2 linked regions of the Maricaulis maris MCS10 genome follow. The protein of the gene in region 1 interacts with the protein of each later gene in a pairwise test. Links are inferred from orthologs where the notes say so. Each region holds a gene or a part of one and is shown in the gene's direction. Other genes may lie near its edges. The genes, in order: MMAR10_RS06915 and rlmB.

Evidence for each region.
Region 2: the proteins of MMAR10_RS06915 (region 1) and rlmB interact in binary tests that used the Escherichia coli proteins (3 or more experiments, as listed by UniProt). The link is inferred for Maricaulis maris MCS10 from one-to-one orthologs.

What each region holds. Positions count from the first base shown.
Region 1 is NC_008347.1:1,456,519-1,463,501, forward strand. What follows is about bases 1-2,927. They hold MMAR10_RS06915 (NAD(P)H-hydrate dehydratase), read left to right. Parts: upstream 1-670; coding sequence 671-2,185; downstream 2,186-2,927. Other genes in these bases: glnA (type I glutamate--ammonia ligase), read right to left, coding at 1-169; MMAR10_RS06910 (P-II family nitrogen regulator), read right to left, coding at 202-540; MMAR10_RS06920 (NADP-dependent malic enzyme), read left to right, coding at 2,256-2,927. Outside these bases: more of MMAR10_RS06920, read left to right, coding at 2,928-4,532; MMAR10_RS06925 (MATE family efflux transporter), read left to right, coding at 4,931-6,367; MMAR10_RS06930 (methyltransferase domain-containing protein), read right to left, coding at 6,364-6,972. UniProt on the Escherichia coli protein: Bifunctional enzyme that catalyzes the epimerization of the S- and R-forms of NAD(P)HX and the dehydration of the S-form of NAD(P)HX at the expense of ADP, which is converted to AMP.
Region 2 is NC_008347.1:1,965,124-1,981,469, forward strand. Bases 9,542-12,492 are described here. They hold rlmB (23S rRNA (guanosine(2251)-2'-O)-methyltransferase RlmB), read left to right. Parts: upstream 9,542-10,592; coding sequence 10,593-11,393; downstream 11,394-12,492. Other genes in these bases: MMAR10_RS09410 (GGDEF domain-containing protein), read right to left, coding at 9,542-9,546; MMAR10_RS17295 (GIY-YIG nuclease family protein), read right to left, coding at 9,861-10,100; MMAR10_RS16205 (GIN domain-containing protein), read right to left, coding at 11,444-12,448. Also shown: MMAR10_RS09380 (TonB-dependent receptor domain-containing protein), read right to left, coding at 1-1,699; MMAR10_RS09385 (tetratricopeptide repeat protein), read right to left, coding at 1,981-3,771; MMAR10_RS09390 (tetratricopeptide repeat-containing sulfotransferase family protein), read right to left, coding at 3,768-5,909; MMAR10_RS09395 (2OG-Fe(II) oxygenase), read right to left, coding at 5,906-6,670; tuf (elongation factor Tu), read right to left, coding at 6,905-8,095; more of MMAR10_RS09410, read right to left, coding at 8,509-9,541; MMAR10_RS09430 (DUF819 domain-containing protein), read right to left, coding at 12,608-13,789; MMAR10_RS09435 (glutathione S-transferase family protein), read right to left, coding at 13,850-14,455; MMAR10_RS09440 (RidA family protein), read right to left, coding at 14,489-14,887; MMAR10_RS09445 (M20 metallopeptidase family protein), read right to left, coding at 14,892-16,253. UniProt on the Escherichia coli protein: Specifically methylates the ribose of guanosine 2251 in 23S rRNA.

The sequences.
Region 1 (6,983 bases):
AGCCGGCGATTGAGGAGCCGTCGAACATGACGCCGTCCTCGAAGAAGTCTTCGTTGACTTCCGAGCGGTCGAACGTGACGTGCTGCAGCTTGCCGCGCGGGTCGGTAAAGCGCAGGTCGACATACTTGATGTCTTCGTCTTTGAGCTTTTTGAGAATTGCGTCTGACATGGGCCAGGCTCCAGATATTTGATCAGATTGGACTAAAGGGCATCGCGACCGGTCTCGCCGGTCCGGATGCGGATAACGCTTTCGATCGGGCTGACGAAAATCTTGCCGTCCCCGATACGCCCGGTCTGGGCTGCGGTCTGGATGGCTTCCACGGCCGCTTCGACACGGTCAGCAGGCAGGACCAGCTCGATTTTGATCTTGGGCAAGAAATCGACGACGTATTCAGCGCCGCGATAGAGTTCGGTATGCCCTTTTTGTCGACCGAAACCCTTGGCTTCGATAACAGTCAGGCCTTGCACACCGATCTCCTGCAGGGCCTCCTTCACGTCATCAAGCTTGAAGGGTTTTATGATCGCTTCGATTTTCTTCATCACGGACTCCATGATCTCGACGGGACGCTAGGCGCGGTGTGGCCGGTGACAAGACAGAAACCGGACTCCTCGACAGGCCGGTCAAGATATGCCCCACAATCGGGCAGGATTGCTACACAATGGGGCGCATATGACCACCGCTATCCTTGCAACCGCTGACAGCGCAGTTTGTGATCACTTCGCTATTGAGAATGGCGTTGAGGTTCAAACCCTTATGGATCGAGCGGGGCGCGCGGTTGCGAATGCGATTCGGGCCCGCTGGGCGCCTGTCCCTGTCTTGGTGCTGGCCGGGCCGGGCAATAATGGTGGCGATGGGCTGGTCGCCGCGCGGGTCCTGCGCGAAGCGGGCTGGCCTGTACGCGTGATGTTGCTGGCAGCGCGGGAAGGTCTTTCGACAGACGCAGCCAGAGCGTTGGAGGGATGGGGCGGCCTGGTTGAGTCCCCAGCCTCGGGATTTTTGGGGGATGCAGCGCTCGTGATCGACGCCCTGTTCGGCGCAGGTTTGTCGAGACCTGTCGAGGGAAGCGCGGCAGATTGGCTGGTCCGAATTCGTGATAGTGGCCTGCCGGTGGTCTCAGTCGACTTGCCCAGCGGGATAAACGGGGATGCGCGCCCCTTGGCAGCGCCCCACCTGACGGCCGATCTGACAATCACCTTTCATTGCAGAAAGCTGGCGCACCTGGTTGAGCCTTTTGCGGAAATGTGTGGTGAAACTGTCTGTGTCGATATTGGTATCCCGGACGGTTGGGAAGCCCGGGTAACGCCAGTGGCGCGAGAGGTCGACAATCCCGACTGGAAACCGGTCGAGCCCTCCGGATATCTCAGCTTGCACAAACATGCTCGCGGCCGCGTGGCGGTGTTCAGTGGGGGCAGCCAGTCCTCAGGCGCCGGGCGTCTGGCAGCGGCCGGCGCGCTACGCGCCGGCGCCGGCGTGGTGACACTTTGTACGCCGCCCTCGGCCAGCCTGGTCAATGCGGCGCATCTGACCGCCATCATGCTGGCCAGGTGGGGTAGTGACGATCAGATTGGTGAAGTACTGACCGGCTTGCGTGCCGAGGCTGCCGTCCTGGGGCCGGCCCTGGGTGTTGGTCCGGCCACGCGCAAAGCCGTGCTGGGTGCCCTGGAGGCCAATGTCCCTCTGGTCCTCGATGCGGATGCTTTGACCAGTTTTGCCGACGATGCGGATAGTCTTGTCGACCAATTGCATGATCGGTGCGTCCTGACACCGCATCATGGCGAGTTTTCCAGGTTGTTCGGGGAGGGCAGACCGAACTGGAACAAGCTCGAGCAAGCCCAGTCTGCGGCGGACCGGTGTGGCTGCACGGTGTTGCTCAAAGGTCCGGCGACCATCATCGCAACGCCGGGGCTGACACCATGGATAAACCGACATGCCTGCCGCTGGCTGGCCACGGCGGGGAGCGGGGATGTCCTGGCCGGCATCATTGCGGCAGGACTGGCGGCGGGCATGTCGCCGCATGACGCGGCGGCCGGCGCGACCTGGCTGCACGGAGATGCCGCCTTGCGCCAGGGGGCAGGAATGACCGCCGAGGACCTTCCCGACGCCTTGCCAGGCGCGCTGCAAGCCCTGCAACGACGAAGGCGCCAAACGGCAGCGCTGAGCCATCTCCTGTCGCATGGAAGCTAGGCGTTAGCGGGACTTGGCACCTGACGCGGAGCGGTACATGGTCGGAACCGCACACTTCCCGGGATGAATCATGGCTGAATCGACCTATCGCGCAGACACACAACTCGATGCGGATGCACTCGCCTTTCATATGAAGCCGACGCCTGGCAAGCTGTCTGTGGCCTCGACCAAGCCAATGGCGACCCAACGTGATCTGGCGCTGGCCTACAGCCCGGGCGTGGCCGCGCCGGTTCGGGCCATCGCAGCCGATCCGGACACGGTCTACGACTATACCTCCAAGGGCAATATGGTCGCCGTCGTGTCTAACGGGACGGCCATTCTCGGGTTGGGGAATCTCGGTCCCGCGGCATCGAAACCGGTCATGGAAGGCAAGGCTGTCCTGTTCAAACGCTTTGCGGATATCGACGCTGTCGACATCGAGGTCGACTACACCGATCCGGAAAAATTCATCGCCTGCGTGCGCGGATTCGGCGACACATTCGGCGGCATCAATCTGGAAGATATCAAATCGCCGGAATGCTTCGAAATCGAGACGCGCCTGCGCGAGGAACTCGACATCCCGGTCTTTCATGACGACCAGCACGGCACCGCCATCATTGCGGCGGCCGGGCTGATCAATGCCTGCGACCTGACCGGCCGGCGCATGGAAGATCTCAAGGTCGTGCTTTGTGGTGCCGGCGCTGCCGGTCTGACCGTGCTCGAACTGATCGAGTCGATGGGCGTGAAGTCGGCAAACACGATCGTGGTCGACATTGATGGTGTTGTTTATGAGGGCCGGCCAGGTGGCCATGAGCGTCTGAACAGGCATGCCATCAAGACCGACAAGCGGACGCTGGCGGACGCTGCCGAGGGTGCTGACGTCCTGCTCGGCCTGTCCGCTGCGGGTGTCTTCACCAAGGACATTGTCGCGTCTCTGGCGCCTAACCCGATCATTTTCGCGATGGCCAACCCGACACCGGAGATCACGCCGGAAGAGGTCAAGGAAGTCCGCAATGATGTGATCATGGCGACCGGTCGATCCGACTATCCCAATCAGGTCAACAACGTCCTCGGTTTCCCCTATATTTTTCGGGGCGCCCTGGATGTGCGGGCGCGTACGATCAATGAAGAGATGAAAATTGCAGCGGCGCAGGCACTGGCGGCGCTGGCCCGCGAAGATGTTCCCGACGAGGTGGCGCAAGCCTACAAGGTCGACCGGCTGCAGTACGGGCCGGACTACATCATTCCGACGCCCTTCGATCCGCGCCTGATTTCCTGGGTGCCGCCCTTTGTCGCCCAGGCAGCAATCGAGAGCGGTGTCGCCCGGCGCCCCCTCGAGGACAGCGAAGCCTACAAGCAGGTCCTGGCCCGTCGGCTCGACCCGACCGCGGCTGTCCAGCAGCGCATCACGGCATCGATCCGCGCTGCCCAGAAGACAATTGTCTTCGCGGAGGGCGAGGAACAGGCGGTCATTCGGGCAGCCCATGCCTTCCAGGTCCAGGGGTTGGGCAAGGCCATCCTTGTGGCACGCGAAGACGTGGTTGCCGCGAACATGAAGGAATTGGGCATTCCGGCCGGTTCGCTGGAAGTGTGCAATGCACGTCTGTCGGAGCACAATTCGGAATACGCCGACTATCTCTATGAGCGCTTGCAGCGCAAAGGCTATTTGCGTCGGGACGTGCAGCGCCGGGTCAATAACGACCGAAACGTGTTTTCGGCCTGCATGTTGAAAATGGGTCATGCCGACGGGATGGTCACCGGTGTGACCCGCCATTCCAATGTCGTGATGAAGGATGTCGAGCTGGTTCTGGACCCGATCGAGGGGAGCCGACCGGTTGGCGTGACGATCGCCATCACCCGTGGTCGCAGCCTGGTGATCGGGGATACGTCGGTGACGGAGTTTCCGGATGCGCAGGCTCTCGCGGAAATTGCGGAGGTCACCGCGAATGCGGCACGCCGTTTCGGGATAACCCCGCATCTCGCATTCCTGTCCTATTCCAGTTTCGGCAATCCACCGGGTGAGCGCACCGCCAAGATCCAGCAAGCCGTCGAGATCCTCGACGCCCAGGGTGCGGATTTCGAGTATGAAGGCGAGCTTGCGGCCGACGTCGCTCTGGACCCGGATCACCACAAACTCTACCCGTTTTCACGTCTCACCCAGCCGGCCAATGTGCTGATCATGCCGGCCATTCATTCGGCCTCGATCGCGGTCCGGCTACTCAAGGCAGCCGGCGGAGCGACGGTGATCGGCCCGATGCTGGTGGGTCTGGAAAAGCCGGTCCAGATCGCGCGACTGGGAGCCAATGTGACCGACATCGTCAATTTGGCGGGTATCGCGGCCTTCGACCTGAACAAGGTCCCGGGCTGAAGACGCGACATCCATCTCACTGTGAGTGCGAATTTAGTGTTTGGCGGGATAGGCTGTTGCACGAAGCGAATCCGGAGGGACAGCCAGGAGCTCGCTAAGTCTGAGAAGAATTCCCCACCTTGCCAGCTTTGCCGGGCGTAATGACTTTCTTCGCTTGCGGGGCAGTGCCAGCGGAGACACACGCTGTTCCGGCTTCTCGGTGCCGCAGATCGGCGCGGAACTCGCTGAGCCGAGCTGTGCGATGCCGCCGATGGACGGTGTTCAGGCCGAAATCGTCTGGACGGTCACGCGGACGCGATAATCGAAGCCCGGCCCTTCACAGCGATTTGACAGCGAGGCAGTGCAGACAGGCCCGACACTTCCTATCTATGCTCCGGCGTGAGTGAAGAGGGGACAATATGGCCGGACGTGCAGCCCATGACATGACGGAAGGTCCGGTATTCGGACATATCCTGCGCATGATCATGCCGATGAGTTTCGGCATCCTCGCCATGATGCTGGTCGGCATTGTCGATACCTATTGGGTCGGCACGCTGGGTACGGCCGAGCAGGCCGCAGTCCAGATGAGCTTTCCGGTCACCATGCTGGTAATGAGCGTGTCGATCGGGCTGGGGGCCGGCGCGGTTTCGGCCGTGTCACGGGCGGCTGGTCGCAAGGATGGCAGTTCGACCCTTGCCCGCATTTCCACCGACGCAATGTCCCTGGCGCTGATCTCCGTAGGCTCTGTTTCGCTACTCGGCGTTATCTTTGTCGAGCCGATTTTCGCCGGGCTCGGTGCCAGCGAAACCATGATGCCCCATGTCGTCGACTACATGACGGTCTGGTTCGCCGGGATCGTCCTGATCGTCGGCCCGATGGTTGCCGGCAATATCCTGCGGGCCCTGGGTCATGCAATCGTCCCAAGCCTGATGATGATCGCTGCTGCTGTCGTCAATCTGGTGCTGGATCCGATTTTCATCCTGGATGACGTCTTTGGCCTCTTCCCCGGACTTGGCTGGGGGGTGTCCGGCGCGGCGCTGGCGACTGTGGCGGCGAATGCCATGACTTTCCTGATGGTGGCCTGGTATCTGGTATTCAAGGAAAAGCTGATCGACTTCAAACCCGAAGACCTCGGTGAAGTCTGGCATCACTGGGTGGATGTGGCCCGGGTCGGTCTGCCGGCCTGTCTGTCGAATATTTTCAATCCCCTGGCGATGACGGTTGCCATGTCCGGGCTGGCCATGGCGCGTTTCGGTGATGCGGCGGTCGGCGGGCTTGGCGTGGCGGGCCGGATCGAGGCATTTGCGATTGTGCCCCTGTTTGCGCTGTCGGCCTGTATCGGCGCGGTTACGGGCCAGAATGGCGGCGCAGATCGACTGGACCGGGTCCGCGAGGCCTTCCGGTCCAGTTTCCTCTTCTGCATCGGCTGGAGCGTCTCGATCGCCGCCATCCTTTGGATCACGGCGCCCTGGTTGGCTGACCTGTTCCTGCCCAGTGAAGCCGGTCAGTCGGCGGCGATCGCCTACTGGCGCATCGTGCCGGTGACCATAGCCGGCTATGGCATCACGATAGCCGCTTCTGCCGGCTTCAACGGTTTGGGCCGGCCGGCCCATGGCATGGTGATCACGGCCAGTCGAGCGCTGGGTCTGATGATCCCGGCGGTCATTATTGGTGCCTACTATCTCGACGCACCGGTCGGCGTGATCTGGGGTGTCGCCTTCGCCAATGTTCTTGCCGGAGCCGCGACGGCGCTTTTCGTGCTGCTCCGCGCGCCGATGACCGCCAAGCATGGGCGTCAGCGCAAACGTCGCGCTGACCCGCAGGCCGATCCGGTTGCGGCCCAGGATACGCCCTAGCGGCGGATGAGGACCGCGCCGAGTTCGGCCTTGCCATTGAGCTGAGGATGAGGCCAGGGCTGGATGTCCGCTTCAGCCGGCCAGGTCCAGCGTTCGGCGGGAAAGAGGGCGCGCATGGCGTCGAGCGCGCAGTCAAAGGGCGGTCCGCCACGCTCGGGCTTTTGCATGAAGAGCGCATAGAGCCGCCCGCCGGGTTTCAACCATCGGGCCAGGGCTTCCTCATAGCGCGTTCGCAGGCGGGGGTGGATCGCGCACAGGAAGGTCTGTTCGTAGACCAGGTCGAGTGCTTGCTGCGGTTGCCAATCGAAGACGTCGCCAGTGATCAGCTCAACCTGTTGCCCGGCATCGGCGAACAGTTTTCTCTGCCATGCCATCGCCGTCCCGGAAAGGTCGGCGCCGGTCACCGCCAAGCCAGCCTGTGCCAGGGCGAGGAGTTCCGGAGAACGGCCACAGCCTGGAATGAGAGCGCGGTCGCCGGCAGCGAATGCGGATTGATGTTGCCAAGCTTCGAACGCCGGGTGCAATGCGCCGCGCTCCCAAGGCGTATTGCCGTCGATGAAGCGGGCTTCCCAATCAAACGCGGACCGGTTTTCGTCATGTGTCATGGCGGCACTAT
Region 2 (16,346 bases), 520 kb from region 1 along the record:
TGCCGGTGATGAGCGGAATTTCGGCTTCTGCGAAGAACTCGTAGACGTCAACCACACCCGAAACAGGCAGGGAGGAGTTGAAGCCACGAACGTCCGGGCCAAGCACGGAGTCAGGGATCGATTCAGCGGAAGCTTCACGATACTCGACACCCATCACCAGAGCCGGAGCATATTCTGCCGTCGGCAGCTGGAAAGCAGGCAGTTCGCCGCTCACCGTAGCAACCGTCTGGAACATCTCGACATTGTCGATCTGAGCACCGGTACGAGAGATCGACTCCGCGCCGGCTGCAGACATGGAGTTCGGGCCGTTGAAGATATCAACGTAAGGCGCCGAGCAACCGCTGGCGATCGCCGTCGGGCCACCGTCGCAGAGCACACCGGCCTGCAGGGCGGAAACGGAGATGTTACCAGTCTGGATCTGCGAGATCGACGAACGCGAGAAGTTCGCGAACACGTCGTACGACCAGTTTTCGTTGATGTCACCACGGGCACCGAAGACGAGCTGGAAAGAGCTCGTGTCGCGGAGCGAGTTACGCGTGCCGATTTCCTGGTAACGACGGGAGGTACGGATCGTGGCCGTGCCGTCGCCATTGTTGGAAGCCGGATCGTTGGTGAACAGAGCCAGAAGGTCAGCCGGGAGCGTCGGGTTGTCCAGGTTGACGTTCAGGGTCACACCGGCCGGCGTCGGAGCCAGCTGGGAGTCGACCACGTTGTTCGCGTAGATGCCGCGACCGTACAGCTCGAGGTGCTCGTTGACATCATACGTGGCGAAAGCCGCGATGTTGTAACGCTCTTGCGGGAGCTGCAGGTAGTTCGACGGCGCGTAGTTATACGTGTCGTTCGGCGAACCAAAGCGCATCGGGTTGATGCTGCTGCCGGTGTTGAAGAAACCGGAGCAGATGTTGCTTGCACAGCTAGGATCGGCGGCGACGAGACCAGCGCCATAGGCACCGAAGTTCGACGACGTCGCACCGCGGAAGCGGGTGCCCGGGATGTTCGAGGAACCACCGGAGATGAAGCCGTTGGCGGCATTGCCGGGGCCCGGATCCCAGTTGCTCAGGGACGAGAAGTCACGGTCGCCCTGGAAGACGGCCTGACGGTCGGTGTAACCCATCGAGATGACAGCGTTACCGCGACCATCGTCGAAATTGCCGCCCATCGTGATGGACAGGGTCGTGATCTCGCCGTCGAGGTCACCCAGGGTGGTCTCGTGCGACGCGTTGATCTCGACGCCTTCGAAGTCGTCCTTCATCATGAAGTTGACGACGCCGGCAACAGCGTCCGAACCGTAAACGGCCGATGCACCACCGGTGACGATGTCGATAGACTCGACAAGCGCGGACGGGATGCTGTTGAGGTCGACGACCTGAGCCGGACCAGAGCCGACGAAGCGCATGCCGTCAACGAGGACGAGCGTACGAGTCGTGCCGAGGCCACGAAGGCTGACCGTTGCCGTACCGTTACCCGGGTTGTTCGAGGTCGAGTCGAACGCCGGAACAACTTGCGGCAGCGTGTTGATGAAGTCTTCGGTGTTGACCGTGTTCACAACCGCGAGCTGCTCAGCAGACACGTTCGTGATCGGGCTCGGCGCCACCGTATCGGTGCGCTGGATGCGCGAACCGGTTACGACGACGACGTCATCGTCTTGCGCCACAGCAGGAGCCGCAAAGGCCATACCGCTGATAAGCGTGCTTGCCATCAGGCAAGTCTTCAAGGACTTGGATCTCACTCTTAATCCCTCCGAGTAAGGTATACGGAACGGAACGGCCCCCCCGCCTCAATGAGCTGGCGAGCCCCCCCTCAGATCGGATCGCCCGAAAGCTTTCCATATTTGCAAGGTACGTCTGCGATTTCGGGGGGGTCAATGACATCTCACCGTCACAAACGGTGTTTGCGATACACTGTTGCAGGTTTGCCGCAGACGAATACCGCTATCCGGTGGCAGAGCCGAACCAGCCGTGCGTGAATTGAACGGCAGGGTCAGACCGGGAGCAGATCGAACGGTGCGGTCACCCGAACCTCGTCACTCTCAAATGGCTCGACGCCGTGCCAAAAATAAGACGGGAAGACAATGGCGCAGCCAGGTTCTGGCTGAATATATCGTTCGACTGGGAGGTCCAGCCCAGGAAGGCCCGGAGCCCCGATGCGCAGCCAGCCGGCCCGCTCGCCGGCCATCACGGATGCCGGAACACTGACATAGTAACTGGCACTGACCCACCCCGCCGGATGGACATGGTCGACATGACCGCCCCCGGACCTCAGGCGAACCGACCAGGCCCCGGCCAATCTGGAACGGCCGGTATTTCGCGCCAGGAAAGGGTGAGACGGATCCACAGGCAGTTCTGCCAGATATCGGGCCGCCAGACCCTCCAGCGCCGTCGCGAGGGCCCGAATCACCGGGTCATCATTGTTCCACAACCGCCCCGCGGACTGGGTCCCGCCAAACAGGGTCTGCTCGAGAGGCGCTGCGCCATCGGCATGCAGTCGCTCGATCCGGTCGGACAGCGCCGCGTTGAAGGCAGCCAGAGACTCATATCCGGGCGGCGTCTCAATCCACATCTTGCGAGCGAACCGGTCATAATCGCAAAGGGCGGCGTAGCGAGGATTGCCCGTCTGACGCCAGGCCACCGACTGCAGGGCCAGGTGTTTTTGCAGGTGAGCGGCCGGCGGATCGCCAACCAGTACATCGGTCGCGCCTTCCCAATCCGCGTTTACAAGAAGGGCTTCAGCAAGGACATGGCGGGCGCCCCAGTCCTCACCTCCGCTGGCATCAAACGCCAACCGGGCATCCTCCAGCGCACCTCGCAAATCGCCACAACGAAGCCCCAACTCGCTGCGGACCATGGCCGCCTTCACCGCGCTGGCGTCACGGGCCAGTGCCGCATCCGCCGCCGCCCGTGCCGCTTCCGGCCGCCCTGAGCGCATCTGCAGCCGGGCCAGGACTTCATAGAGGCGCGGATCGCCGCTCACCGCGATTCGTCCCTGCAAGGTGGTCAGAGCCTTGTCGCCCTGCCCTGCCTCCGCCAAAAGGCCGGCCAGGTCAGCGTGATATCCCGGGTCATCAGGGGCCAGCGCCAGGGCCTGCCGATAGGCCTGCTCGGCCCCGGTGATATCGAGACTGGTGCGAAGGCTGTGTGCCAGCTGGGCATGGGCCTCGGCCAGACCTGGTGCCATGCCACAAGCGTCACGCAAATCCGCACAGGACGCCTCGATCTCCCCCGTTTCACGCCGCAATGCGCCGCGATTGATGCGCGGCTGCACCGCTTGCGGATCAGCCGCGATCGCGCCGTCATAGGCACGCCTCGCTGCATCCGGATTCCCGGCGCGCCGCTCGACATTGCCAAGTGCGTTGAGCAGCAACGCGTGATTGGGAGCCTGATCGAGAACCGCATTGATCGCCGTCCGCGCGGCCTCGAAATCCTCACCTTGAGACAGGGTAATCGCCAGATTCATGCGGGCATCGGCAAACCCTGGTGCCAATCGCAAAGCCTCACGATACGCCGCCACCGCAGCGTCCAGCCGACCGGCTCGCTGATGATGGTTGCCGAGATTATTGTGGACCGCATGCGGCTGGGGGTGACAAAGACCTGCCGCCAGGAAATCGCTGACCGCGCCGCTGTCATCTCCGGTCCGGCTTCGGGCCATGGCCCGAAGCATCAGGGCATCGGGCTGGTCAGGCTGCGTATTGAGGACCCCGTCGAGGAGCGTGAGCGCCTCGCCAAAACGTCCGGCCTGCAGCAGGCCCGCGGCGCGCTGCAGCGTCTCCATCATGAGCGGGACTTTCCGCCACCACCAAACAGGCGTTGCCAGAATCCACCGCTGGCGACAGGCACCCGGGCGGTTTCAGGCGCTGCTGTCTTCACGTCAGGAGCCGCGCCATCCCCGGCATTATCGGTGCCCAGCCACTCACCGGTCTTGGCATCGACACCACAAGCGCCGATAGCCTCATCAAAATCGCCAAGCCACTCCAGATAGGGTGTTGTGGAGTCCAGATGGTCCGCGGACGGGGGACGGCGGACCTGCATGGCGCTGAAAGTCATGATCTGGCGTTCCAGCTTGTAGAACTCCAGGCAGTTGTCATCCCAAGAAAGCCCCATGCGATCGAACAGGGACCGCAAGGTCGCCTCGAACTCGACAACCAGTGTCTCGTACTGAACCGGCGTCACCGTTTGCGGATAGGTCCGCTGCCAGTAATCGCACAGGCGCGCCTGCTCGGCATAATAGTGTCGGATGTCGTCGAGTGAATGGGCGAAGGGCCACTGCCGGGTAAAGTTGCGCCGGAAAATGGAAAAGGCCGTTTCCAGCGGTCGGCGACGGATATGGATGACCGGCGATTGCGGGAAGAGTTGGCGGATAAGACCAACCGCCTGGAAATTGCTGGGCTGCTTGTCGGTCACCCATTTGGCACCATCGAGCCCGTATTCACGCAGCTGGCGGAAATAGATTTCCCGCCACTCGGCCAGCACTCCCTCGGGTATCGGCCCACCGCGCCAGCCATTGGCGGCGGCCCAGCGCTCGAACTGCTCGAAAATATAGGGCAGCGCCGGAAGCTCGCCGGAGGGCTCGATATCGGCATGGGCTGACACCGCGGCCTCCAACAGCGTCGTGCCCGAGCGCGGCATGCCGACAATGAAGATGGGGACCGGCCCGGACACGGGAATGCCGGCCGGTTCGCGCCCGTCGAACTGGCCCATCAGACGGTCGACCCGCTGGTGCTGGGCGTCCCGGTCATAGCCCGACTCCAGCTTGCCATTATGCTGCAGCCACTTCACCTTATTGGCCCGTTCCCAGGTCGCGAAGGCGTCAGCGCGACGCTTGCGGCGATGATAGGTATCACCCAGCGCGAATAATGAGACCGACTGCCGATCTGCCGGCAGATCGGTGGCGTCGCGCGCGGTTTCAAGCACAGCCAGCTCGCTATCCTCGATCCGGCCGCCGGTCGTCTCGGCGAGGAAAGCGCAGGCGTCGAGATGATCGGGATGGGCCGCGAGGATTCGACGGCAATAGGTCTCCACTTCCTCGACACGACCGGCGAAATTGCCAATCCGGGCCAGCCCGAACAGGGCGTCTGCCGAATTCGGGTCGATTTCCAGTGCCGCTTCAAAGGTCTGTCGCGCGGTCTCGGTGTCACGAGCGCCAAGATACAAACGCCCCAGCGCCGCCAGGGAGCCCGGGTCGCGCCCGCGCTCCGCCACAACCGGCCGGAAAATCTCGATCGCACGACGATAATAACCCAGTTGGGACAGCGCCTGGGCCAGGGCGCCGCGCGCGTCATTGTCGTTCGGGACAACATCCAGCCACGCCTGGGCAACCTCGCGAAGGAGACTCCAATCGGCGCGATTTCGCGCGATAGCAGCCTTGATCGCATAGCCCTCAGGCGGCATCCCTCCCCCCAGCGCCGCTTGCGCGATATCCAGTGCGGCCTCGGCGTCGTCAGCGCGACCAAGTTGCATTTCCAGCCCGGCCAGACGGATCGCCACGCTGGCACGGGCGGGGTGTTTGCCCTCGGCCTTCAGCGCCTTGCTGAAACAGGACGCCGCCAAGGGCAGATTGCCGCCAATTCCGGCGAGGTCGCCCAGGCGGCCCCAGATATCAAAACGACCTGTGTCGCACTCACTGGCGCGACGCGCAGCATCCAGTGCCGCCGCCGCATTGCCTTCGGCTTCCAGCTGGATCGACCGGTAGAGGTGGACCGATGCATTGTCGGCATCCGCGGCCTCCGCCCGGTCGAGCCAGGCCCGACCGCCCGCTACATTGCCGCATTCGATGTCACATATCCCCAAAAGACCCATCGCTTCAGCGTCATCCGGGCGCGTCTCCAGAACCGTATGGCAGAGCGCTCGGGCTTGATCGAATGCATCCTGAAGGCGCAGGTCTCGCGCCTGGGCCAGGCGTGGGTCCAGGGTCATCCCGCAGCTCCTGCAGGCGCATCATTGCGGAACCAGCCTGTGATCTGGTAGCGCCCTTCGCCGGCAAAGGGCGACACGGGACTGACCGCATGCATGCGGCGGCCATCGAAGATCGACAACATGTTGAAGCGTGGCAGGAAGGCCCGCGACACGTCCAGCCCGTCTTCGACCAGCATCAGCAAGCCCCCCCAGTCGGTCTGCCAGTTGCGGGTGAAACCGAGCGTGTAGGCGGCGACGCGTTCCTGGTCGTGACCTTCATCAACATGGCGGGTCAGGAAATGCCCCCGGGCATAGCGGGTCGCCTGGGCGTCTGCCTTGGTAACCACAGGTGCACCAGTGACGGTCCGGCCGAACTGCAGGAATTCGGGAGAGTTCAAGAACTCGGTGATGCGGTGGACAGGATGCCCCGGATCCCAATGCGAAGTGTAGGCCTGGATCATCGGATAGGCGTCGTAGAGATAGCCGTAATTCTTCTGGGCCCGCTGCATCACAGCCCCGATCTGGGCCGAGATCGCGTCACGGCCCATGCGCTGCACATCCTGCTGGGTCAGCTGGACGACAATCTCGCCGTCACCGCCGGGAGTCGGCTCGGGAAAGACGATGCGCCAGTTAAGCGTATCACGCAGGATGGCGCTGATCTGGTCGGCCAGTTCGGGTTCGAATACGTCCGGTATCTGGACCAGCTTCTCTTGCGCGTAGAGACTCGCCCAATGGGCCGCGTCCAGGGCCGGATTGAGACGGAGGTTGAGCGATTCGGACATGGGCGGGCACCAGCGGCAACAAACAGACCGAAAACACCTATCCAGACCACCCCACCCTGTCCAGATGAGCGGTCAGCGCCGCGCCCGGGGATGTCGCAAAGAAAACGGCGCGCCCCGGATGGAGCGCGCCGCATTCACGTGTCGATGTCGCGTGCGACTACTCGATGATTTTCGAGACGACGCCGGCGCCGCCCGTTCTGGTTGACGGTTGGGCCGGCCGGTTTGTCTCAAAGACTATTCAATAATCTTCGAGACGACGCCGGCGCCGACGGTGCGGCCACCTTCACGGATTGCGAAGCGGAGCTTCTCTTCCATGGCGATCGGCACGATCAGCTCGACATTCATTTCGATATTGTCGCCCGGCATCACCATTTCCGTACCTTCGTTCAGCGTCACAACACCGGTAACGTCGGTGGTGCGGAAGTAGAACTGCGGGCGGTAATTGGTGAAGAACGGAGTATGACGGCCGCCTTCTTCCTTGGTCAGGATGTAGGCTTCAGCCACGAACTTGTGGTGCGGCGTGATGGAGCCCGGCTTGGCCAGAACCTGGCCACGCTCGACACCTTCACGGTCCACGCCGCGAAGCAGCACGCCGACATTGTCGCCAGCCTGGCCCTGATCGAGCAGCTTGCGGAACATCTCGACGCCGGTGCAGGTCGTCTTCGTGGTGTCACGGACACCGACGATTTCGATTTCTTCACCAACCTTGACGACACCGCGCTCGATACGGCCGGTCACAACCGTGCCGCGGCCCGAGATCGAGAACACGTCCTCGATCGGCATCAGGAAAGGCTGGTCGATCGGACGCTCAGGCGTCGGGATGTACTCATCCACAGCCGCCATCAGCTCAAGGATCTTGTCCTTGCCGATATGATCGTCACGACCCTCAACAGCCGCCAGAGCCGAACCCGCAACGATCGGCAGATCGTCGCCCGGGAACTCGTAGGAGGACAGAAGTTCGCGAACTTCCATCTCGACCAGCTCGAGCAGCTCTTCATCGTCAACCTGGTCAACCTTGTTCAGGAAAACCACCAGTGCCGGAACGCCAACCTGGCGGGCCAGCAGGATGTGCTCGCGCGTCTGCGGCATCGGGCCGTCAGCGGCGTTCACAACCAGGATCGCGCCGTCCATCTGCGCCGCACCCGTGATCATGTTCTTCACATAGTCAGCGTGGCCCGGGCAATCAACGTGGGCGTAGTGACGGTTGGCCGTCTCATACTCAACGTGAGCCGTCGAAATCGTGATGCCGCGTGCCTTCTCTTCAGGCGCACTGTCAATCTCGTCATAACCCTTCGCGGTACCGCCGGACGCTTCCGCCAGTACCATCGTGATCGCAGCCGTCAGCGTCGTCTTGCCGTGGTCAACGTGACCAATCGTGCCGATGTTCGCGTGCGGCTTGGTGCGCTCAAACTTTTCCTTCGCCATGATCTTACCTCTTGAACGCCGATCTTGATCGAGAAGATGGGCTATAGACTTGGATGTATTGATTTCATTGGATACGGCGAGGCCATACCCGTCAGACCGGCGCGGGATAGCGTCGCTCGCCGTGGAAGGCAAGTCCGAAGCGCGGATCGGGTGTTTCGGCTGCAGATGGGCAGACCGTCAACACAGGGCGACGAAAACGTCAGGCTCAGGTTTTCAATGAGAAGAAAATGGAGCGGGTAGTCGGGATCGAACCGGCATCCTCAGCTTGGAAGGCTGCTGCACTACCATTGTGCTATACCCGCATGTCCCAAGGGACGGGCGATGTGTTTAGCGAATTCACTTCGGTGCGTCGAGGGGGCGGATACATTGAAGCCTGCAAGTGGGCAATCCGGCAGCGCTGACAGGTGAGCCGATCAGCCGGCGCGGCTGGCCGACACTGTCTTGTCAGACGAGCAGAGCTCGGGTTCGACACGATTCCGCCCACCGCGCTTGGCGCGGTAAAGATACTCGTCGGCGCGCGCGAGGAGGTCTGTCGCGCTCGCATTCACATCGCACTCGGTTACGCCGAAACTGGCTGTCGGCGAGACCGAACCGCGCCCGTCCACTTGTATAGAAATCGCGGCGATCATCTTGCGCATGCGTTCCGCCATCAGCCGCGCCTGCTGCCCCGACACACCAGGCAGGACGACGACGAACTCTTCACCGCCGATACGGCCGAGCATGTCTGACGTCCGTAAGGCCTGCTTTACCACCCGCACGGTTTCGATCAGGACCCGGTCGCCGGCGAGGTGCCCGAATGTGTCATTGACCCGCTTGAAATGATCGAGATCGAAGACAACAACAGCGAACGGTATCCCGGTTTCGCGATGGCGGTCGGTTTCCGCGGCCAGGATCTGGTCAATTGCCGCGCGATTGGCGGCACCGGTCAGGGCATCCGTCGCGGCCCGTTCGCGGAAATGGGCCATTGAAATCTCGGCCGCCTTCCTGGCCGTCTCAAGGCGATGGGCCGCGTTGACCATCTCACGTCGGAAAATCGTCGCCCCGATGAAAATGAAAATGGCGGCCCCACCCAACGCCGTGAGCAAGGTCACATTGCTGCTGGTGACCGAATAACCGGCGGTTTCGGGAGATTGGACGACACACCCCACATAGATCGACAACGCCGCCAGCAAATAGGCAAGACCGGTCCGCCACCCGACGGCCAACGTAAACGTCATGATACCCGGGAGCATCATGATATTGGCAGGCGATATCAAGGCCTTGCCCATGGCCGCCATGCCGACCAGCATGACCAGCAAGAGCGACCCGAGCAATCGCGCACGGATCTTGTAGTCATTGGCTGCATTGACCCAGATCGGCGCCACAAGGCAGATCAGCGACGCGATCGCCCCCGTCACCAACAGGCCGGGCTGGTCTTCCAGGAATTCCAAGCTGACCAAGGTGACCGTCATACCTGCGATTCCGGGCAGCACGCAAAACGCCGACAATGATCGACGCGACGCGATGTCCATGTGCTGATCGGTGCTATCTGCCGGCCAGTACCGTCGCAGCATGACGGATTTCCCTCCCAACTCGAAAGGAAAGCCTAGCGCAAATTTGTTTAAAGCGTCTGAAGGCGAGGCCGATCGACGCGATCCCAATAATCTTCTGGACGATCAAGACAAAGGTCTAGCGGAAGGGACGAACCAACGTCGAACCATACGGGCTTGCCCGCGCGGTCGCGGGCCGGTCCATCGGAGCGTCTGCGAAGCGGACTGCCGTGAGACTACCACAACCGCTTGTTCGCGAACGCCTTACCGGAGCCGGTCTTGAGGTACCGCTCGAACGCGTAGGCAGCACCTTTGCTTTGAAATGCGAGATAGCTCACCAGCTTCCAGGGTCGAAATTTCGCGGTATGTGGCGATCCGCCAGCATTGTGTCGAGCCAGTCGTGCCTTCAAGTCCGACGTGCAACCCGTATAACGTTCGCCCGCCACCGAGCTTTCAATGAGGTAGACGTCGTGCACGGCGATGCCTCGTTCGCATTGCACACAATTACAACGAGCAAATCCAGACGGCAAACCATAAAGGTGTTCGTAGCGATAAACTGCGGTCTGCCACCATAGACTGAGCTTGCACGAGGAGGACGTCCGGAATTCACGGCATGAAAGTTCGGGAAAAGCTCGCGGCGGCGTATTCGCTATCCTTCGCCAAGGCTTCGGAGAGCACCTCTTCGCCCCGGGTGCGCGCTGCGGGTGGCGTGCCACCCGAAGCCCGCAGGGCGAAGGGTGGTGGAGGGGGTTGGATTCGAACCAACGTACGCTCTCGCGGCCAGATTTACAGTCTGGTGCCTTTAACCACTCGACCACCCCTCCACAGGGTGCCTTCAGGCCGCGACTTAACCGGCCTTTCGGAAACCTGCAAGAAACAGTCTCAGCTTGCGGAGAGGCATGTTATGCCTCGGCAAATCAAGCGACCGCCCCAAAACAGGAGCGCGGACTATAGTGACGAAGACTCCCATGCGCAACACCTCCAAACGCCCCGATTACAGCCGCCGCTCCAAGCCTGCTGGCACAGGGGATTCAGGCTGGATCTGGGGCCGCCACGCAGTGCTCGCCGCAGTGGCCAACAAGCGCCGCGAAATCCTCGAACTGAAGGTCACCCGCAATGCCGCTCGGGACCTGCCCGACGGTACCGATCACCAACAGGTCGAACCCAAGGTCATCGACAATGCGCTGCCGGAAGGCGCCGTGCACCAGGGCTTCGCTGCCCGGGCCCGGGCCCTGCCCTCCGAATCCGTCAATGGCGTGATCGACCCGACCCATGGTGCCCTTCTGGTGCTCGACCAGATCACCGATCCACACAATGTCGGCGCCGTGCTGCGCTCGGCGGCGGCGTTCGGGATCCGTGCCGTCATCATGCAGGACCGCAAGGCCCCGCCGCTGTTCGGTACGGTGTGCAAGAGCGCGGTCGGCGCGGCCGAGCGCGTCGCCCATGTGCGGGTGACCAATATCGCCGACACGCTGCTGGAGTTCAGCAAGGCCGGCCGGCATGTGCTGGGACTGGCCGGAGAGGCCGAACTCGACCTCGCAACGGCCCTCGCCGCCCCGGACGGCAAGGGCTGGGGGCCCGGCCTGGTCCTGGTGATGGGGTCGGAGGACAAGGGCTTGCGCCAGCGCGTGGCCGAGTGCTGCGACCAGCTCGTGCGCATCCCGATGACCGATACCGTCGAAAGCCTGAACGTCTCCAACGCAGCGGCCATTGCGCTTTACGAGGCAGCAAAATGGCGCCCCGTCAGAGACGAGACGCCATCCGCTTGATCCGACCCTCCTGCGGGAGGCTGTGGGGCCGGATGCTTTCAGTGTCTTGGCTAGTTGGCGTCGCCGACGCGCAGGACGGTCCGGCCATTGCGGGTCCAGTTGACGCTGCCTTCGATCTCGGAAATCGACACGTCGCCGCCGCCATTCTCGCGCACGACCAGGTCGACGGCCGTGCCACCGAAGGAAATATCACCGGAGCCACCGATATAGGCCTCGAAAGGCTGGGCGCGGCCATCACGAACCGCAATATCGCCAGACCCATTGATGCGGGCCGAGAAGGCGCCATTCATGCTGGCGGCCTCGACATCACCGGAACCGGAAATACCGACCGCGAGCCCGGCCACCTGACCGAATTCGACATCGCCGGACCCATTGATGCTGACGTCGGCATCGCCGTTCACATCGTCGGTCAGCACATCTCCTGAACCATTGATGGAAACACTGACTTCGCGACCGATCGTGCCGGTCTCGATATCGCCGGACCCATTGATACTGATATGCGCGGCTGCGCCGATGGCACCGGTGGTGATGTCGCCGGAACCATTGATCGCCATACGCGCCTCGCCGGCAATATCGCCGACATCAAGACGCCCACAGCTGTTCATTGACAGGTCCGCACTGCCCAGATCACCCGCCGTGCCCACATAGGCACTGTCGTCCAGGCCAAGCGCCAGCGAAGCCGGCGCGGTGATCACAAGGCTGGGATACTCATCAATGCTGTGACGACGGCCGCGATTGAGGCCGATGCTCATCGTGTTGTTGCGGGTGCTGCAATTGGTATTGCGCAGGCGCAGCCCGCCATCGATGCGCACGGTCGAACCGGAATGCGACACGGACGGATCGTCGACAAGACCGCCGGTATTGGTCATCGAAACCGAAATGGCGTCCGACGAACCCGTGCGGATTTCAATCCGGCCCACGAAATTCTCGATCTCCAGACGCTCTGCGTCATAGTTGCCAACGTCATTGGCCTGCAGGCTGGCGCCGGCTGTCATCGAGAACAGGGCGATGCCGGCAATTGCGGCGCTGGTAGCAAGCAAGATCGGTTTGGTCATGGGGCGTCCCTCCTGGTGGCTTCATCCCTTGATGCAGGTCGCGGCCTGATCGGATGCATGATTGACCGGACGATAGGCACCCCGGACATGCCGGGCACTGTCCGGAACATGACAGGTCCGTAAGTTCGGCAAAATGCAGGGCGATTCTCGGCGAACCGATCAGCCCGGCCAAAGCTCGAAAACCAGGGTGGCTATCGGCGTTCCGATCGCATAGCCCAGAACGCCGACCAATACGCCAGGCGTGACAAGATCCTTCCAACCTTTCGCGGCAGCCAGCGCAGGCGCGGTTGTCGCTCCCAAAATTGCGGCATTGGACGCCGTGATTAATTCCGGCAGTGACAAGCGAAGCACGCTGCCGACGCCGAACACAATCACCGCATGAACCGCCAACATGATCCCGATCAGCCCAAACAGGACTGGCGCCTGCTGGAGCAGAGAAATCACGTCCGCGCCCGCCGCAATCATGGCGAAGAACACAAAGCTCAAGGCAATTCCCATCTCATAGCCGCCACGAAGCCCACCAATTGTCTTTGGAAAGGCTGTGGCCGGAATGAGCGCCAGGACGGAAATGATAGCAAATTTCCACTTCCGGCCAGCGTCGTCCCAAATGGCGTCGAGCTGATCCGCCAGGGCCGAACCAATCGCGACGACAATCAACGCATAGGCAGCCGACAAACAAAGCGACGCCGCAGTGATTGGCCGGGCCTCCTCGACCTCGTCATCGCCCTCGCTATGATCGATAGGCTTGAAACGCTTGGCCAACCAAGCCCATCCAGGCATCAAGGCGAGCAGCGCCAGGAAGAAACCGGAATACAGATTGTCGACCGCTGTCATCGCCGAAGCCCAACTTGGGTCTGCGGCACCCAGACCGGTAGATGACATCAACGCACCGTAATTGACGGAGCCGCCGATATAGGTGGCCGTAAAGGCCCCTACCGCCGCAGCTTGCCGTGTGCCCAGCGTCGCCGCTTCGGTACCGGCCGCATAGTCCCCGATATCGATCAGCGAAAACGCGATGATCGCGCCGACTACGGTTCCAACCGCAGCCAGCAGGAAGGCCCCCGCCATTCGCGTTGTCTCGAAAAAGATCTTCTTGAGGTCAGCCTTCATCAGGAAGAGCGGAATCAATACGGGAACGAAATAGGTCCAGACAAAATCATAGGCTGGCGCGGTGGACGGTATCAGGCCGATATTCGACGCAATGATCGCCAGAAAAATCGCCCAGACGGCACCGGTCAGCAGCGCGCCGATACGAGTTTTTTCAATCAGGAAGCCAGCCGCCGCAATGGCGAAAAGGCTCGCCATGACCGCCAAATGATTATCCGCTGAAATCAATGACATGAAACTTCCCCTCAATTATTGCCGCGAACCTACCCGTGCGATGATCGGCGCGCAAACAGGTCACCCCGCAAAGGCGGCCTCACGCGCCATGGCGCGCTTGTAGGCCGGGCGTTCGACCAGCTGGCCGACATAGCCGGCGAACGGCTCGACCCGCTCGAGCAGGTTGAAATTCATCATGAAGTTCAGCGTCGACCCGATCATCAGGTCGGCGGCAGTGAACTTGTCACCGACCAGGAAATCGCGACCGTCCAGCGCATCCGCCAGTGTCGCCTTGACCGAAGCCAGGTCGCCCCAACCAGCCATCTGGCGCGGTGTCTCGCGTGACATGGCCTTGTCGATGAAGGACGGCTCGATCACCGATCCGGTGAAAAACAGCCATCGCAGATAGCTGCCGCGACCGGTTGCATCGATGGCGGGGGCCAGCCCCTTTTCCGGGTAGCGGTCGGCCAGCCAGGCGCAGATGGCCGGGCTTTCGGTAATCAGCTCACCGCCGACATCGAGCGCTGGCACCTTGCGCATCGGATTGACCGCACCATAGGCCTCGGACTGGATGTCATCGCGGATATTGACGATGCGGACTTCGAAGGGTTCGCCGATCTCCTCCAGCATCCACAAAGCGTGAAAGCCGCGCGTTTTCGGGCAGTGATAGAGTGTCAGTTCGGTCATGTCTGTCCTGCTCCCGGTCAGGCTATGCGAATGTCATCCGGCTTCCACACACGCGTCCGCCTCAATCTCGATCAGGAATTGCGGACCGATGAAGCGCGATATCTCGACCATGGTGGTTGCGGGCGGGTGATCGCGGAACACGTCACCATGGGCCCGGCCGAAGGCCTCCCAATGGTCGATATCGGTGACGAACATCCGCGTCCGCACGACATCGCTCATCGAAGCGCCGACTTCGGCCAGGGCCTTGGCGATGATGTCCAGGCAACGGCGCGCCTGGCCTTCCGGATCGCCGACCGCAAAGGGCTGACCGTCGTCGTCAAGCGACACCGTGCCGGTAACCCAGACCAGATCGCCACGCCGGATCGCGCGGCAATATCCGACCTGTTTTTCCCAGCTGGCGCCGGTAAAGCTGCGCTGCGTCCCCGTGCCCATGACCCTATTCAGAGCCACTCGGCGCGAGAATGTCGAGCGCGACCGCGGCCATCGCCTCGGTGGCCTGCGTGATCGAACCTTCCGGGTCGTCCGGCGCAAAGAAGGGCGAGTGGTTGGACGGCGGAACCAGACCACGGGCAGTGTAATCGTCCAGCGTTGCCTGGGTCGTGCCGCCGACCCAGAACATGAAGGTCGGGATATTGTGCTCGGTGCGATGATAGCGCGAGAAATCCTCGCCGCCCATCACAGGCGAGGCCTCGACGACGGCCTCGGCGCCGAATCGGCCGCGCATGGTTTCAACGGCGCGGGCCGCCAGATCCGGATTGTTGAACAGGGCCGGCGTGTAGGTCTCCTCGATCTCGACGCGCGGATATTCCTCCGGTGTCAAACCGTAGGAGGCCGCCTGGTTCGCCGCGATGCGCTGGATCCCGGTGAGGAGCTGCTCACGCACCTCGTCGGTATAGGAACGGACTGTCAGCTGCAGGTGTGCACCGTCGGAGATGATGTTGTGCTTGGTGCCGGCATTGAAGGCACCGACCGTCACAACGGCCGGTTCGAGCGGGGAGACTTCCCGCGAGACCAGGGACTGCAACGACACGACAATCTGCGAGGCCAGATAGATCGGATCCTTCGTGGTGTGCGGATAGGCACCGTGGCCACCACGTCCCTGCACATGGATGTCGACCGAATCGACATTGGCCATGGCAAAGCCCGGCACATAGGTGATGGTGCCGGTCGGGATGGCAGAGAAGGTGTGGAAGGAGACATTGAAGTCGGGCAGCGGAAAGCGTTCGAACAGGCCGTCCTCGATCATTGCCACGGCGCCCTCGCCCAACTCCTCGGCCGGCTGGCCGATCAGCACCAGTGTGCCGGACCACTCATCGGTCCGCTCGACCAGCTGACGTGCGGCACCCACCAGGGCGGTCATGTGGGTATCGTGCGCGCAGGCATGCATGACCGGGTTCTCGACACCGCGAAGATCCGTTCCGGTAACCTGGGAGGCGTAGTCCAGCCCGGTCTGTTCGGGCACGGGCAGACCATCCATGTCGGCGCGCAGCATGAGGGTTGGCCCGTCGCCATTCTCCATCACGGCAACAATGCCGGTCTGGCCGACGCCTTCTGTCACCTCGAAACCCAATGTCCTCAGCTCGCTGGCGAGGCGGGCGGCCGTTTCGACCTCCCGGAAGGACAGTTCCGGATTGGCATGGAAGTGCTGGTAGAGATCTTCCAGGTGGGTTTCATAGTCGGCAGCGATCGCGGTGCGCAGGGCGTCATCACCCGCCACGTCCTGGTATGCCAGCGCAGCAGGCTGAGCAGACAGGGTGAGCGCAAGAGCGGCGGCGGCCGTCATCAATTGGCGTTTCATGATCGAGTTCCCCTCATTGAGTTGACGCCATTCGACCCAGCTCGCGAGCAAAGGTCAATGGATACCCGCTCCGGCGCCAGACGGGGGACGGCG